2 regions of the Methylomonas montana genome follow, and region 2 is predicted to be linked to the other one. Evidence: riboswitches for the same ligand, from Rfam matches in the RefSeq annotation. Region 2 holds a riboswitch; the other holds the start of a gene.
The links. A riboswitch is a leader RNA that binds a small molecule or an ion and turns the genes downstream of it on or off. The one in region 2 is predicted to bind cobalamin.
Positions count from the first base shown of each region.

Region 1: another riboswitch for cobalamin. It lies ahead of QZJ86_RS07430 (CbtB domain-containing protein); the one in region 2 lies ahead of QZJ86_RS21090 (TonB-dependent receptor domain-containing protein).

Region 1 is NZ_CP129884.1:1,577,016-1,580,424, forward strand. Features, by position in the region: gene cobM (precorrin-4 C(11)-methyltransferase) at 1-442, opposite strand, end outside; gene QZJ86_RS07425 (CbtA family protein) at 435-1,172, opposite strand; gene QZJ86_RS07430 (CbtB domain-containing protein) at 1,172-1,351, opposite strand; cobalamin riboswitch at 1,467-1,680, opposite strand; gene QZJ86_RS07435 (desulfoferrodoxin family protein) at 2,051-2,479, opposite strand; gene QZJ86_RS07440 (efflux RND transporter periplasmic adaptor subunit) at 2,646-3,409, opposite strand, start outside.
Region 2 is NZ_CP129884.1:4,551,073-4,554,481, forward strand. Features, by position in the region: gene panC (pantoate--beta-alanine ligase) at 1-204, shown strand, start outside; gene panD (aspartate 1-decarboxylase) at 303-683, shown strand; gene fliW (flagellar assembly protein FliW) at 732-1,190, opposite strand; cobalamin riboswitch at 1,331-1,553, shown strand; gene QZJ86_RS21090 (TonB-dependent receptor domain-containing protein) at 1,674-3,409, shown strand, end outside.

The sequences.
Region 1 (3,409 bases), 1.7 Mb from region 2:
CGGTCGGCATTGGCGTGCGGCCCGCGACACGGGTCAGGATCACGGTTTGGGTGACTTCCGGCAGCGTCAGCGTTTCGCCAGCCGCCGCCGCGGAAGCGAATGCCGAAGAAACGCCCGGCACCACGGCCCAATCTATGCCGGCCTGATCCAGCGGCCGCACCATTTCGGTCAAGGCGCCGTAAAGGCCGGGATCGCCGGTTTGCAGGCGCACCACGGTTTCATGTTGGCCGGCCTGGTCGATCAGCCAAGCAGTAATCTCGTCCAGCGTCATGTCTTTGGAGTCGCGGACCAGGCAATCGGCCGGCGCGTATAAGGTGGCAGCCTGATTGACCAGCGAGCCGGCATACAACACCGCGCCGGCCCGTGCCAGCAAGCGCTGTCCCTTGACGGTAATCAGCTCGGGGTCGCCGGGGCCGGCACCGACAAACCAGACTTTAGCCATGACTATCCTCCGGCGAGGAACGAGTATGTGTCAGATCAGTCCTGTCGAAACGAATAGCCAGAGCCGCCGACAAGCCGCCCAATACCAGCCAGAACAGCAGATTGCTGAGCACCGAGGCCTGGATGAACCGAACCTGCAATGCCTCCGGCGCCAGACTTTCAGCCATGGCCGGTTGCGGCGCGCCGATCAGGTGAGGACTCAGTAACAGTAGGACGCCCACGATTTTCAAAACCTTGTGGCCTTGCAGAAACAGCAACCCCAGGCCAATCGACGTGGCGCAGACTGTCCCCAACCACCAATATTGCCTGGCCAACAGATCTGCCGCCACAGTACCAGGCAGTTCAGGCGGCAGGCCAAGGCTGGGCATAACGAAAAATACCGTAAATCCAGCAATGCCCCAGCTTAGTCCGCTAGTCCAGCGCGAGGGTCGCCGCAACTGATACGCGCCGACCAGCATCGATGCAAAACCGATGGCCATCAAGATATTGCTGCTGATGGTCGCCAGTGTTCGCTGCCAGCCTTCTTCCGGCTGCCAGGCATCTTCTGCGTGTTCATGCCCGAAAGCTGTTTCAGCCGCATGAACATGTTCCGTCGATTCTGCGGCGATTTCATAAGTTTCGGCCGCGAGTATCAATGGCGTGACCCACTGGAACTGCACCAGCGATAGCAAAAGGGCCGCCACTATTCCAGAAAGTCCTGCGGACATCAGCATGCGGGAAAGCATGCTCATCAATGGCACGGAAAGCCGGTAGAATGGCGGGTGTCATGGGTAGCGTTGTGCACTTCGGCGATAGGTGCAAAACCGATCGTCAACACCAGAATAACCCCCAAAATCATCATCGACACTGCGGCGATAACATGTGTGTCGAGCATTCCGGCCAAAGTCGAACGGGTGGATTGAATAAACATGACAGTCTTCTCGGGTAAAAACGGATTTCGGGAGCAGACTGGACAGGAAAATGACGCGTACAGAGACGAATGTCGGACAAGGTCTCCGGCCTGCGCTCTCCCTCCGAGAGTCGGCAACCATACATGCGATCAGGCCGGTCTTCTGGCTTGCCTTCATCTGAATTCGTCCACCTTCCCACACGAAGAGTGCAGTGGTATCAGGACTATTCATCAGGCTTACAGCAGCGGGGGCTGCGCCGGAATTGATGATATCAACCATCGCACCGGGCTTCCCGTTTAACTTCAGCGCATAGAACCCGCGCCAAAGCACCTTATCGTACAGGCAGTATAATTCATACTTAGGAATCATGGCGATGCTTTTCTACAGAAAGCCCGGTTTTCTGGATAGAAGCTTATTCCAAAGCTCGCCGAATTGGCAGCTATGAGAGGTAACGCGGTCATTCAAGGGATAAGGGGGCGAATGACGCATATGGGTCGTTATAGCGACAAAAACAGAAATAACACCGTCAACCAGGCACTTAGTTATTTCATGGTTTTTGAGCTTCCCTCCCGCTATCGTGAGTGTGATTTTCAGGAGTTTTGAATTTTGAAGCCTGATTTGGCGTTATCGGGCGGATGAATACCGATGTCCGGTAAGTACTGACGGCAAATAGGTGATCAAACGGCGACAACATCCTTGTTATCGCCCATCTGATGGTTTTAAATCTCGGCGCTGCTCAGCCAAAGATCGTGCTTGTTGCACAGGCTCAAGGCGTAAACCGTGCCGCTGTATCCCGCCAGACTGAATTCGGAAATGGCCACAGGGTCTTTGCTGGGGTCGAACAGGCGCTCGTTCAGGAATTTGTAGTCTTTATCCAGCAGCACATGTTTGACGATGTAATGTTCGTAGCCTTTCACTTCGTGCGGCGTAGTGATTTTGACCGTTATTTTGCCGTCGGCTTTTACGACTTCAATCACCGGCAGATGCGTCGCGGATTTGCCGGCCCAGCGGCCTTGCGCGTCCTTGGTATAAAACACATCTCCCGGCGGGGTGGGTTGTTTGCCCGCTTCGGCCTGAGCCAAGCTTGGGGCAATGATGCTTACCGCTGCACCGGCGGCACTCAATCGAATAAAGTCGCGACGTTCCATGAAAATTCCTTGTGATGGGTTAAAAATTGGCAGCCACTGAGCGGAGGTTTTATGGCTCGGCAGGGCTTAGTTTTAGAGCCAGTGTTTTGCTCGCCATCCTTTTAGTTCGGGATATAAAGCATTCGCGACGACCCAGGCTCAATAGGCCGCGTGAATTTGGAATGTATCACGATTTCGCCGCGATTTTTTCCTTGGTTTTCTCCGCCGTTTTTTGCGGGGTTTCCACCACGCTCACCGTTTCGCCTTCCACTAGTAAATCGGAAGGGCTGGCGACCAAGGTATCGCTAGCTGCGATGCCTTCCAATATTTCCAGTTCGCGGCCGAAATCGCGGCCCAATTTCACCGGACGAAACGCCACACGATGTTCCGCATCGACGACTACGACATGTGGGCCGGCCTGGTCGATCACCAATACGTTAGCCGGCACCACCAAAGGGCTGGATTTACCGGCGACGTTGATGGATATTTCCACGTAAGAACCGGGCAGTAACTTGCCGTCTTTATTCGGCAGTGTAATATCCACCTGCCGGGAACGGTTGACCGGGTCCAGCGCACCGGCGACATGGTCGATATGCGCGTTAACCGGCTTGGCTTGCGAGTCCAGCACCCGGACCGAAACCTCCTGGCCGGCCTTGATGTCATCGGCGTAGACTTGCGGCACCCAAACCGTCAACCGCAATGGGTCGGTTTGGGTCAACGCAAACAATTCCTGACTGCCGGCGACGATTAGGTTGCCGACATCGACCGCCCGGCGAGTAATCACCCCGGAAAACGGGGCGACGATACGCCGATAGCCTTCGATATTTTCCAGACGTTTGACATTGGCTTGCGCGGCCGCGAAATCGGCTTCGGCTTGCAGGAAAGCGCTGCTTTTTTCGTCGAATTCCTGTTGAGTACCGCTGTCGGTACCGTTCAACTGCGTCCAACGCT
Region 2 (3,409 bases):
AATAACGATTATCCGGCGGTCGCGGAGCAACAGCGGCAAAATCTGCAACAAGCCGGGTTTGCGGTGGATTATTTCAGCATCTGCCGCAGCGCGGATTTATTGCCGGCAAATGCTGGCGATACCGATCTACTGATTTTGCTGGCGGCCAGACTGGGCACGACCCGACTGATCGACAATATCCATTTTCGTAAGGCAAGCGCCTGATGATGTTGATTTTTTAGCTATAAAAGCTAATGCTTAAATTTGATAGCCAATTCAATTTCGGGCATAATCGCCTGCCCTAGTATTCGACCTTGTTTACCATGAACATAAACATGCTTAAAGCCAAGTTACACCGTGCGCGGGTAACCCATTCAGAACTGGATTACGAAGGATCCTGTGCGATTGACGGCAAAATTTTGGATTTTTCAGGGATTAGGGAATACGAGCAAATCCATATTTATAACGTTAATAATGGTCAGCGCTTCACTACCTACGCGATCCGCGCCGAAGAGGGTTCCGGTGTGTTTTCGATTAACGGCGCTGCTGCCCGGCTGGCTTGCCCTGGCGATTTGATTATCGTCTGCGCGTTCGCCAGCTTAGACGAGAAGGAACTGAAGAACTACAAGCCGACTTTGGTGTATTTCGACGGCAACAATACGATTAGCCATTCCAGTCATTCCATTCCTGTTCAGGCCGCCTGATTTGAACAACCGCCGGTTTCATCGCCGGCGGTTGTTTGCCTTTCTTTTTTAAGCTTCGGATACGTCGATTTCGCTGACTTTCTCGGTCAGCGTGATGCTCTGCTCGATAGCCGCGAGCACTTTTTGCAGGCCGATGCGCTTATTGGTGTTAATCAACAGCGGCGCTTTGATCGAACCTTTGATGGTCGGCTTGCCGCTATCCTGCTCGTTGTCCTTATGCAGCAAAATCAAAATCAACAACTCGTCGCCTTCCTGCACTTGCAACAGCGCCTCTTCGGCGTCGGTCACGGTAAAGTTGTAATTGATGTTGAAATGCGAAGGATGGGCTACCGAGAAGGTTAAATCGCTGTTGTCGACCGATTGCAGCCAATAGACGATTTCACTGCCTTCCTGATGGAACAGCTTGAAGCGGGTTTGATCCTCAAAACCGGGCAAACCGCGCGGAAAATTGATGATGGTATCCGGATTGATTTCTTGGTTGCCTAACAATTTCGATTGAATTTCCATAATCCCGCCCGTGTTTGTCTAAGTATAAGTTAACAGCATTGATCAGTGCAGCAATGTATAGCATGGAAATGGGTATTTGCAATATCGATTCGGCGCTTGTCTTACCGGTTCCCTTGCTTTATCAGCGCCGACTGAATACAATCGACCCTCTTCTTTCAGGTGTTTGGGTCCGTTCAAGGCCCAACTTAAACAGGAAGTCGGTGCGGCGATTGTGACAACTCTCGCCCAGGCCGACGCTGCCCCCGCAACGGTAGATAAGTAAAGAGCTGCGTTTTTGCCACTGTGCGATTTGCATGGGAAGGTCGTAGTTCAGGCTGCAAGCCCCTTATAAGCCCGGAGACTGGCCGGAAAGATCATTCGAGACAGCGGAGGGCTGTTTACGGAATGGTCAGAGTCCATGCCTAGCCTGCCTCCGCCTTTTTCGTTTGCCGTTTTTCCTCTGTCCTTTTTTAACCCGGATGCGCGGCGGGCGCAGAGGACAATATGCAAAAAATTCTATTCGGCTCCTTAGTATTGGCGGGCATAGGCGCGTCTCACTCAAGCCAGGCGGCAACCAGCGGCGAAACCACTGATCTTCCGGAAACGGTCGTCACGGCGACTCGTACCGAAACCCGGCAGAACGAGCTGGCAACCCCGATGACGGTTTATACGCGCCAGGACATCGAAAAACTCCAAGTTAGAACCTTACCCGAACTACTAAAAGGTACGCCAGGCGTCGATATGGTGCAGAGCGGCGGCTACGGCAAGGACACCAATGTCTTTCTGCGTGGCACCAATTCAGACCATGTACTGGTACTGATAGACGGCATCAAGGCGGGGTCGGTTACCACCGGTACCGCCGCGTTTCAATTTATCCCGATCGATCAAATCGAACGGGTGGAAATCACCCGTGGACCGCAATCCAGCCTTTACGGCTCGGAAGCGATCGGCGGGGTGATTCAGATATTTACCCGCAAGGGCGGCAACAGCGAACGGCCGAACATTGCGCTGGAAACCGGCGGCGGTTCTTACGACACCTACAATGGCTCGGCAGCCATCAATGGTAAATGGGGTAAGGCCTGGTACAGTCTGGGCGCCGCTCAATTCGGCAGCCAAGGCATTAACGCTCAGAGCGGCGTCAGCGTCGCGAACGGCTACAATCCGGATCGCGATGGTTATAACAACACCAGCTTGAATGCCAAAACCGGTTACCGTTTCGACAATGGTACCGAACTCGAAGCGTTTTTCCTGCGCGCCGCAGGCGAAACCGAAATCGACAATCGCGATAGCGGCACCACCGAGTTCGTCAATCAGACGCTGGGCGCAACGGCCAAAGCCGATTTCACCGAGACTTGGCGCTCGACCTTGCGAGTCGGGCAAAGCGTTGATGACGCCGACCAGTTCAGGCACTCCGGACAGTTTTATAGCCGCTTCAACACCACGCGCTGGAACGCCAGCTGGCTCAATGAACTGGCCCTGCACAAGGACCATCAACTGACGCTGGGGACCGACTATCGTTTCGATGAAATCGACAGCACCACACGCTACGCAGAGACTTCCCGTTACGATGTCGGCGCATTCGCCGAACTGCATAGCCGGATTTTCGACCGGTATTTCCTGAATGCTTCTTTGCGTTGGGACGAAAACCAGGCCTTTGGCGACAGCGTCACCGGCAATCTCGGCTGGCGGTTTAATTGGGATTACGGTCTTAGCGCCTTTGCCAGTTTCGGCAACGCTTTTAAAGCGCCAACCTTTAACCAACTGTATTTCCCCGGTTTCGGCAATGCCGGTTTGCGGCCGGAAAAATCCACCAGCTTTGAAGCAGGCTTTGCCGGTCGGCACGCTTGGGCGAGCTGGGAGTTGCGGGGCTATCACACCAACATCGAGGATTTGATTGTATTCAGTGGTACGCCGTTTGCGGCCAGAAACATCGGCAAAGCGCAGATAGACGGCATAGAAGCCGAAATAGCCACGCAAATTTTCGGCTGGAACAACAAATTGAGCATGAGCTTAATGACGCCAAAGGACAGACAGACCAACTTGCGTCTGCCACGTCGGGTGACGGAAACCTTGTCCTACGATGTCTCACGCTCGTTCGGCGACTTTGATATTGGCGCCTCTTTGCTGGCTCAGGGCGAGCGTTTCGATAACAGCACCAATACCGTGCGGCTGGGCAGTTTCATGACCGCCGATCTGCGCACCGCTTATCGCATTGACAAAAATTGGATGTTAAGCGCCAA